Regions from separate parts of the Bradyrhizobium sp. 63_E2_N1_3 genome, predicted to be linked through region 1. Evidence: riboswitches for the same ligand, from Rfam matches in the RefSeq annotation. Region 1 holds a riboswitch; the other holds the start of a gene.
What was found. A riboswitch is a leader RNA that binds a small molecule or an ion and turns the genes downstream of it on or off. The one in region 1 is predicted to bind cobalamin.
Positions count from the first base shown of each region.

Region 2: linked by a shared signal. The riboswitch ahead of AB7531_RS30570 (energy-coupling factor ABC transporter permease) and the one ahead of AB7531_RS31560 (TonB-dependent receptor) in region 1 are both predicted to bind cobalamin.

Region 1 is NZ_CP197235.1:6,610,506-6,613,908, forward strand. Features, by position in the region: gene AB7531_RS31545 (efflux RND transporter periplasmic adaptor subunit) at 1-161, opposite strand, end outside; gene AB7531_RS31550 (FixH family protein) at 246-638, opposite strand; gene AB7531_RS31555 (hypothetical protein) at 741-1,106, opposite strand; cobalamin riboswitch at 1,338-1,545, shown strand; gene AB7531_RS31560 (TonB-dependent receptor) at 1,746-3,403, shown strand, end outside.
Region 2 is NZ_CP197235.1:6,380,727-6,384,129, forward strand. Features, by position in the region: gene cobT (nicotinate-nucleotide--dimethylbenzimidazole phosphoribosyltransferase) at 1-740, opposite strand, end outside; gene cobF (precorrin-6A synthase (deacetylating)) at 751-1,500, opposite strand; gene AB7531_RS30570 (energy-coupling factor ABC transporter permease) at 1,549-2,226, opposite strand; cobalamin riboswitch at 2,264-2,481, opposite strand; gene cobA (uroporphyrinogen-III C-methyltransferase) at 2,527-3,258, opposite strand; gene AB7531_RS30580 (cobyrinate a,c-diamide synthase) at 3,255-3,403, opposite strand, start outside.

The DNA.
Region 1 (3,403 bases):
CTTGGATCGCGGTAGTAGAGCGGAGTTCGCTCCGCGGCGGCCGCAGCCGATGATATGTCGGCCTCAGCGAGCCAGCCCGCACCGTTCGAATGCCAGTAGTAGCCGGCCAGGACCAGGCCGCCGCCCAGCGCAAGTGCCGTCAGGAGACGCAGCGTTTTCATGTCGTGTATCCGCGCACCCGGGAGCGCGCGTCCGTGTGAAGGAAAAGGGGGAATGTCGGGCGCTGCCGGGCAGCGCCCGAACGCTCACTTGACCGCCGTGACGATCACCTTGCCGGTGACGGTCTCCGGTTCGCCCTGCACCTTCACGGACAGCGTCATCTGGTAGCGGCCAGCCATCGGCAGGTCCGTCTTGAAGGCGTACACACCAGGCTCCCTGGACGGCAGCGGCGCGACCGCCGATTCCATCTCGGCCATCCCGTCCGGGGCCATGTCGAGGCGGGTCTTGAAGATGACTGCGTCCGGTATCGGCTTGCCGGACTGCTTGTTCGTCAGGCGAACGGCGAGCGTGACGTCTTCGCCCTTCCTCATCTGCGGAGTGACGGGCTCGAAGGCGTAGTCGCCCGCGCCCGCCATCGCGGCTGAAGCGGCAAGCGAAAGGGTGGCGGCGAGAGCCGCGGTGCGGATTTTGGAAAGCATTGTCTTGTCCTCATGAATTGATCTTTCGCCGTGGCGCGTGAAGCGCGCACGTCAGTCGTCGTCGCGAGCAGGCATGCCGCTCGCGTCTCGGGCTTTGCGAGATCAGATTCGAGGAGGTCGGAAAGGAGGACTGCCGCCGCGGAAGGAAACGACCTGATCCGGGGGAATAGCCAACGTGCTGGCCATGACGGCGAGACGCTCGAACGCCACGGGCCTGACATCACCGAGCGCGATGATCCCACCGACGCAGCAGAAGCCCATCCCGCACTTGTAGCCGCCGCTATGGGAGCCTGTTCCCTTCATGTCGGGACAACAATCGTCCATCGACATGTCGGCGTCGCCGCTCATGTGCATGGCCGTCTGCATGCCATCCGACGACATTGCGAGGTTCGCCGCGGACGCGCCAACCGGCAGCATCGCCAAGGATATGGCGATGGCGACTGCCAGGATGGTACGGACGAACTGCATCAATATCGACTTACTTTGTCAGGCCGGAACTCGGCCTCAGTAGCATATTCGGGCACCAAAGGCAGTCATTGATCGTGGTCAAGCGTTCGTTACCCAGGCTGGTCCGGAGGCCGGGTTGGACGTTTCGACGCGGTCCTTCGGACTATCGTGCAAAACAGCAACACAAGGCCACCATCGACCGACCAGCCCGTCCAGCAGCCCGCGCGGATGTTGACGCGCTCATCCCCTGATGCCAGTTTCGTGATCGGTAGTGTCCGCAAGGACTCTTCAAGGGAATGCGGTGCGTCCACCTCAGTGGGCAATTCCGCGGCTGCCCCCGCAACTGTAGGCGGATAGTCGACGACCAAACAAACCACTGGAGCCCCGCTTGGGCCTCTGGGAAGGTGGTCGAAGGCGATGACCCGCGAGCCAGGAAACCTGCTGCCAGCCATGGTCACGCGCGAACGCATTGGGCGGGGTGCCCTGATGTCGGACAAGTAGCCGGTGCATCCGCCGCCTGGGGCGAAGGTGGATGACTAAGGCAACCGCGGTGACGGTTTGTTTGCGTCGCCGCAGAGCGTTGTTGTGCAACATTTTCATTTCCGTGCTGGCGCAAGGCCAGCGTTATCGCGTGCTTTCCTGATTACTCTGCTCTCGTCGGTGTCCTTGTCGTCCGCGGCGCTCGCGCAAAGCGCGGCGCAGGACAACCGCTCCCGGGAGGTCGGCCCGGTGATCGTGTCGCCGCCTGCGCCGCGACAGGCTCCTGCCGTCAGCCCCGGCACTCAGAAGCAGCGCGCCGCCCGGCGCGCCGCGGGACGCAATCGTGGCGCCCCTGCTGTCGCCGTTCCGGCCACGCAAGCTCCGAGCGGCCCGGTGCAGACGCCGCTCAACACGGCAGCCGTCACCGATGTCGGCTCCCGGCTCGGCATCACGGCGCGCGAGATGCCGGCGACCGTCGAGGTCATCAGTCAGCGGACGATGCAGGACCTGGGCATCCGGACCACGACCGACGTCGCCAAGGCTGCAGTCGGCGTCACCGGCGGCGATGCGCCCGGCGCGCCCGCCATCTTCTCGATGCGTGGCTTTTCCGGCGACCAGATCTCCACGCTCTACAACGGCATCCCGATCGGGCCGTCGACCATGACCGGCCGTCCCATGGACGTGGCTGGCCTCCAGCAGGTCGAGATCATCAAGGGACCGGACTCGCTGGTGGCGGGCCTCGGTGCGACCGGCGGCGCCATCAACTACGTGAACAAGGCGCCGCACACCGGACCAATCGTCAACGACGCCTTCACCTCCTACGATTCCTTCAACGGCTATCGCGCCGGTTACGGATCGGGCGGCAGCACGCTGATCAACGGCCTCGACTACCGCTTCGATATCAGCCATTTCAACAACAAGGGCTTTATCGACGACACCTATTCGAAGCTCAGCAACGTCTCGGGCCAGCTGAACTATCGCGTCAACGAGAACCTGAAGATCTGGGGCGCAACCGAATACAGGCAGGACAACGACCGCTTCTACTGGGGGACGCCGCTGGTGCCGGCGAACGCGCCGGGCATCGTGCCGACGTACGGCATCGTGTCCGGCGTCTGGAGCAACTATTACCTCGGCGGCGGCACGCCGGTCCCGGTCACCATCGACGCGCGCACGCTGACCACGAACTACAACGTGCTCGACAATCACAGCGGCGCCAACGAGCTCTGGCTGCGCAGCGGCTTTCAATGGGACATCACCAACAACATCTCGCTGAAAAGCCAAGTCTACGGCTATGACGCCCACCGGCACTGGTTCAACAACGAGATCTCGTCGTTCGACCAGACCGTAGGCAATTTCGCAGGCGCGCAGAGCATCTACCGCGAGCGCCTGGCGCTCGATCACGCGCAGCGGCTCTACGGCAACATCACCGACCTCACCGTCAATTCCAACGTCGCCGGAATGGACAATCGCTTCGTCGCCACCGTGGCGGCGAGCAGCAACCAGTTCAACGTCTCGCAGGACACGTTGTTCTTCAATGACTACGTCGATCTCCTCAATCCGGACCGCGGCCTCTACGGCCCGCGCAGCGACGAGAAGATCTACACCCATCTCGACACCACCTCGCTGTCGTTCGAGGACCGGCTCAAGCTGACCTCGACCTTCGCGCTGATCGGCGGCATCCGTTTTGAGAATATCGAGCTGTCGCGGACCCGCTTCGACGAGACTGGCCTCCTGAAAGCCAGCTATCCTTTCTCGAAGACGTTCAATCCGGTCACCGGACGCATCGGCTACACCTGGGACATCGCGCCCGGCGTGATGCTTTACGGCCAGTACGCGAC
Region 2 (3,403 bases), 230 kb from region 1:
CCGCAGATCGCCGAGATTTCGAGGCCGCCGACGGCGCACAGGATCTTTTCCGGCGAAGCACCTGCAACGCCATGCCGCACGATCGCAGCGTCGATCACGCGCGCCTTGTGCGCACGGCCGGCCGCATCGACGCCGGTACCGCTGCCCGCGATCTCCTCGGCACTGATGCCAAGCAGGCTCGCCGCAATCGCCGCCGACGTCGTGGTATTGCCGATGCCCATCTCGCCGAAGATCAGGAGATCGGGCCTGCCGGCGTCTGCGCGCGCGACTGCGCGCTGACCGGCTTCGAAGGCGAATGCCAGCTCCGTGGGGGTGAGCGCGGCTTCCACGCTGAAGTCGCGCGTGCCGCTGCGCGGCTTGTCGGTGACGATTCCTGCCATCTCCTCCTGTGCCAGCGTACCGGCGTCGACGACCTCAAGGTTTGAGCCAAGCTCACGCGCCAGCACCGAGATCGCGGCACCGCCCGAGGCAAAATTCGCCATCATCGCGATGGTCACTCCTTGCGGATAGGCCGACACGCCCTGCGCGACGATGCCGTGATCGCCGGCGAAGACGATGATCGGCACCCGCGCGGCACGCGGCTGCTCGGTCGCCTGCAGGCCCGCAAGCTCGACCGCAAGCTGCTCCAGCCGGCCGAGCGCGCCAGCCGGCTTCGTCAGTTGCGCCTGACGCGCGAGCGCCGCCTCGCGATGGACAGCGGAGACATCGGGGCATTTCCGGGTGACCCATTCAGGGAGCATGCTGCCTCGCTTACGGCCTGCGCTTGAGAATGTAGCTGTCCATGATCCAGCCGTGCCGCTCGCGCGCATCCTGTCGCGCGGCGATGATGTGCGGGCCGATCTCGGCCAGAACGCCCGACATGACGATCTGATCGGGCATGCCGAGATAAGCGCCCCACCAGATGTGCAGCCCCGCAGGATCGAGCGACTGGAACGCCGTGCCGCCGTCGAGCATCACCACCACGGTATCGACGCCTTGCGGCCAGCCGCCCTCGCGCAAGCGGCGCCCCGTCGTGACGAGGAAGGGTTCGCCGATGTCGTTGAGCGGCAGCGCATGCGCCGCGCACAGCGCCTGGATCGAGGTGATGCCGGGCACAACTTCGATATCAGGCAAGGGATCGAGCCGCCGCGCAATGCGCAGCGAGGAATCGTAGAGCGAAGGATCGCCCCAGATCAGCAGCGCGACCTTGCCATCATCACCGAGATGGCTGGCGATCGTCTGCGACCAGGCCGCGGCCACGGCCTCGTGCCAATCGTCCACGCCCTTGTGATAATCCGCTTCACCGGCATCGCGCACGGGAAGATCGAACTCGGCAATGCGCGTCGTTTGATTGGTGAGCACATCCGCGCAGATCGTCCGCCTGAGATCTGCGAGATCGGACTTCGCCGTCCCCTTGCGCGGGATCAGGATGAGATCGGCCGCGTTGATGGCTTGAACGGCGGCGCGCGTGAGCTGCTCGGGATCGCCGCAACCGATGCCTATCAGGGAGAGCGTGAGCATCGTGAGTGCGAAGGGCGGCCATCACGGCCGCCCGTTCGCTTGTCTCTCTCAAGCCGCGTTATGCAAACGCGGGGTAACGAGGCCGGGCGCGGTGACGCCGCGCAGCGACTTCGCCAGCGCCAGCACACCGAGGTCGGCCAGCGGCTCGATCACGATGACGAGCGCGTAGGAGGCCGCGAAGGTCGCGATGTTGACGAGGTTGGTCGCACCGAAGCCCGAGCCATAGAGCGCCCAGAACGCGACCCAGGCGATGACGCCGGCCTGATACGTGGTCGAAAGCGCCAGCGCCTGGCGATACCTGAGATCGACATAGGCGGTGTTGCGGGCAATGATCCGCGCGGCGATCGCCTGGATCCCGAACAGCGGCACCAGCAGCGTGGTGACGTTCATGCCGAATTGCGGCAGATCGGGCGGCTCGAAGAAGATGCCCTGGAACAACAGTCCGAACGCAAGGCCGAAGGCCGCGGGCGCTGCCCCAAACAGCAGGAACAGGGTCGAGCCGAGGATGAAGTGCACCTCGGAGACGCCGACCGGGAAGTGCGGCAGGATCTCGAAGAAGACGAACACGAGGCCCGTGGTGGCGAGCGTCCGCGCCGCGAACGACGTGATGCCCTGCTCGCGCACGGTCTCGACCGCGAGCTTCAGCGCAACGCCGCCGACGGCGATGCCGGTTGCGTAACTCAACACGAGCTTGGCGCCCGATACGACTCCGGGTTCGATATGCATGGTTCAGTTCCTTCCTGCCGTCACACCCGACGGCCTTGGCCACAAGACATGCACGGCCGGTCTCCTGGCTCGCGGTTCACTGGGGTTCTCCGGCCTTCCCGGGCCTTGCGGCCCAGTGGCTGATCGGAGTCCCTCACCGCTTACAGTCGCGGGGGCGGCTGGGGTTTTGGGCGGCGCAACTGTCCGCCCACCCCCATTCCCGATTATGCTCCGGCGGTTTGCGCCGCCTCGAGCACCATGCATCTCCTGTGTGCCCCTTTCGCCAGCCGGGCGTCAAGGGGCGAAGGGCGGCCGGGACGGTCATGACGGATAATCCCCGGCCAGTGCGCCGAACAGGATCACGGCGGCCGTCGAGGCAGCGCCGCCCCGCGCAAGTTGCTCGGCCAGCTCGGCAATGGTGGTGCGGACCAGCCGCTCGTCGGGACGACCGAGGGATTCGGCGAACAGCGCCGGGGTATCAGGCGCGAGGCCGTGCTCGATCAATTTTGCGACAAGCGCCGGAAAGGTGCGCCGGCCCATATAGACCACGGTGGTCGCTTCGGGATCAGCCAGCGCCGCCCAGTTCAAATTCTGCGGCAGCTCGCCGGTGACATCGGCCCCGGTCACGAACTGCACCCGGCGCGAGGTGTGGCGCCGGGTCAGGGGAATGCCGGCTTGCGCAGCGGCGACACAGGCCGAGGTGATTCCGGGAATGATCTCGTAGCCGATGCCAGCTTCGCGCAGCGCCTCCAGCTCCTCCTCGAGCCGGCCAAAGATACCCGCATCGCCCGATTTCAGCCGCACCACACGGACACCAGCCGCGGCATAGTCGACCAGCAGGCGGTTGACGTGGTGCTGCTTGGTCGAGGGCCGCCCTGCCCGCTTCCCGACCGCGACGAGATTGGCGCCGGGCCGGGCCAGATCGAGGATCGCACCGGAGGCGAGGTCGTCATAGAGCACGACGTCGGCATCGCGCAGCCGCGCGGCACCTTTGAGCGTGAGGAGCTCCGGGTCGCCGGGGCCGGCCGAGATGAAAGTGACAAAACCGCTCACCGATCCTCCGCGATCAGATGGAAGAACGTGCCGGTGGCATGACCGCGGCGCGAGCCGGTCTCGGCGATGACCGCGCCTGTTGCATCGTGCACGACCGCCAGCGGCGTATCCGGCTGCGCGATAATCGTCGAATAGTGGAACTCAT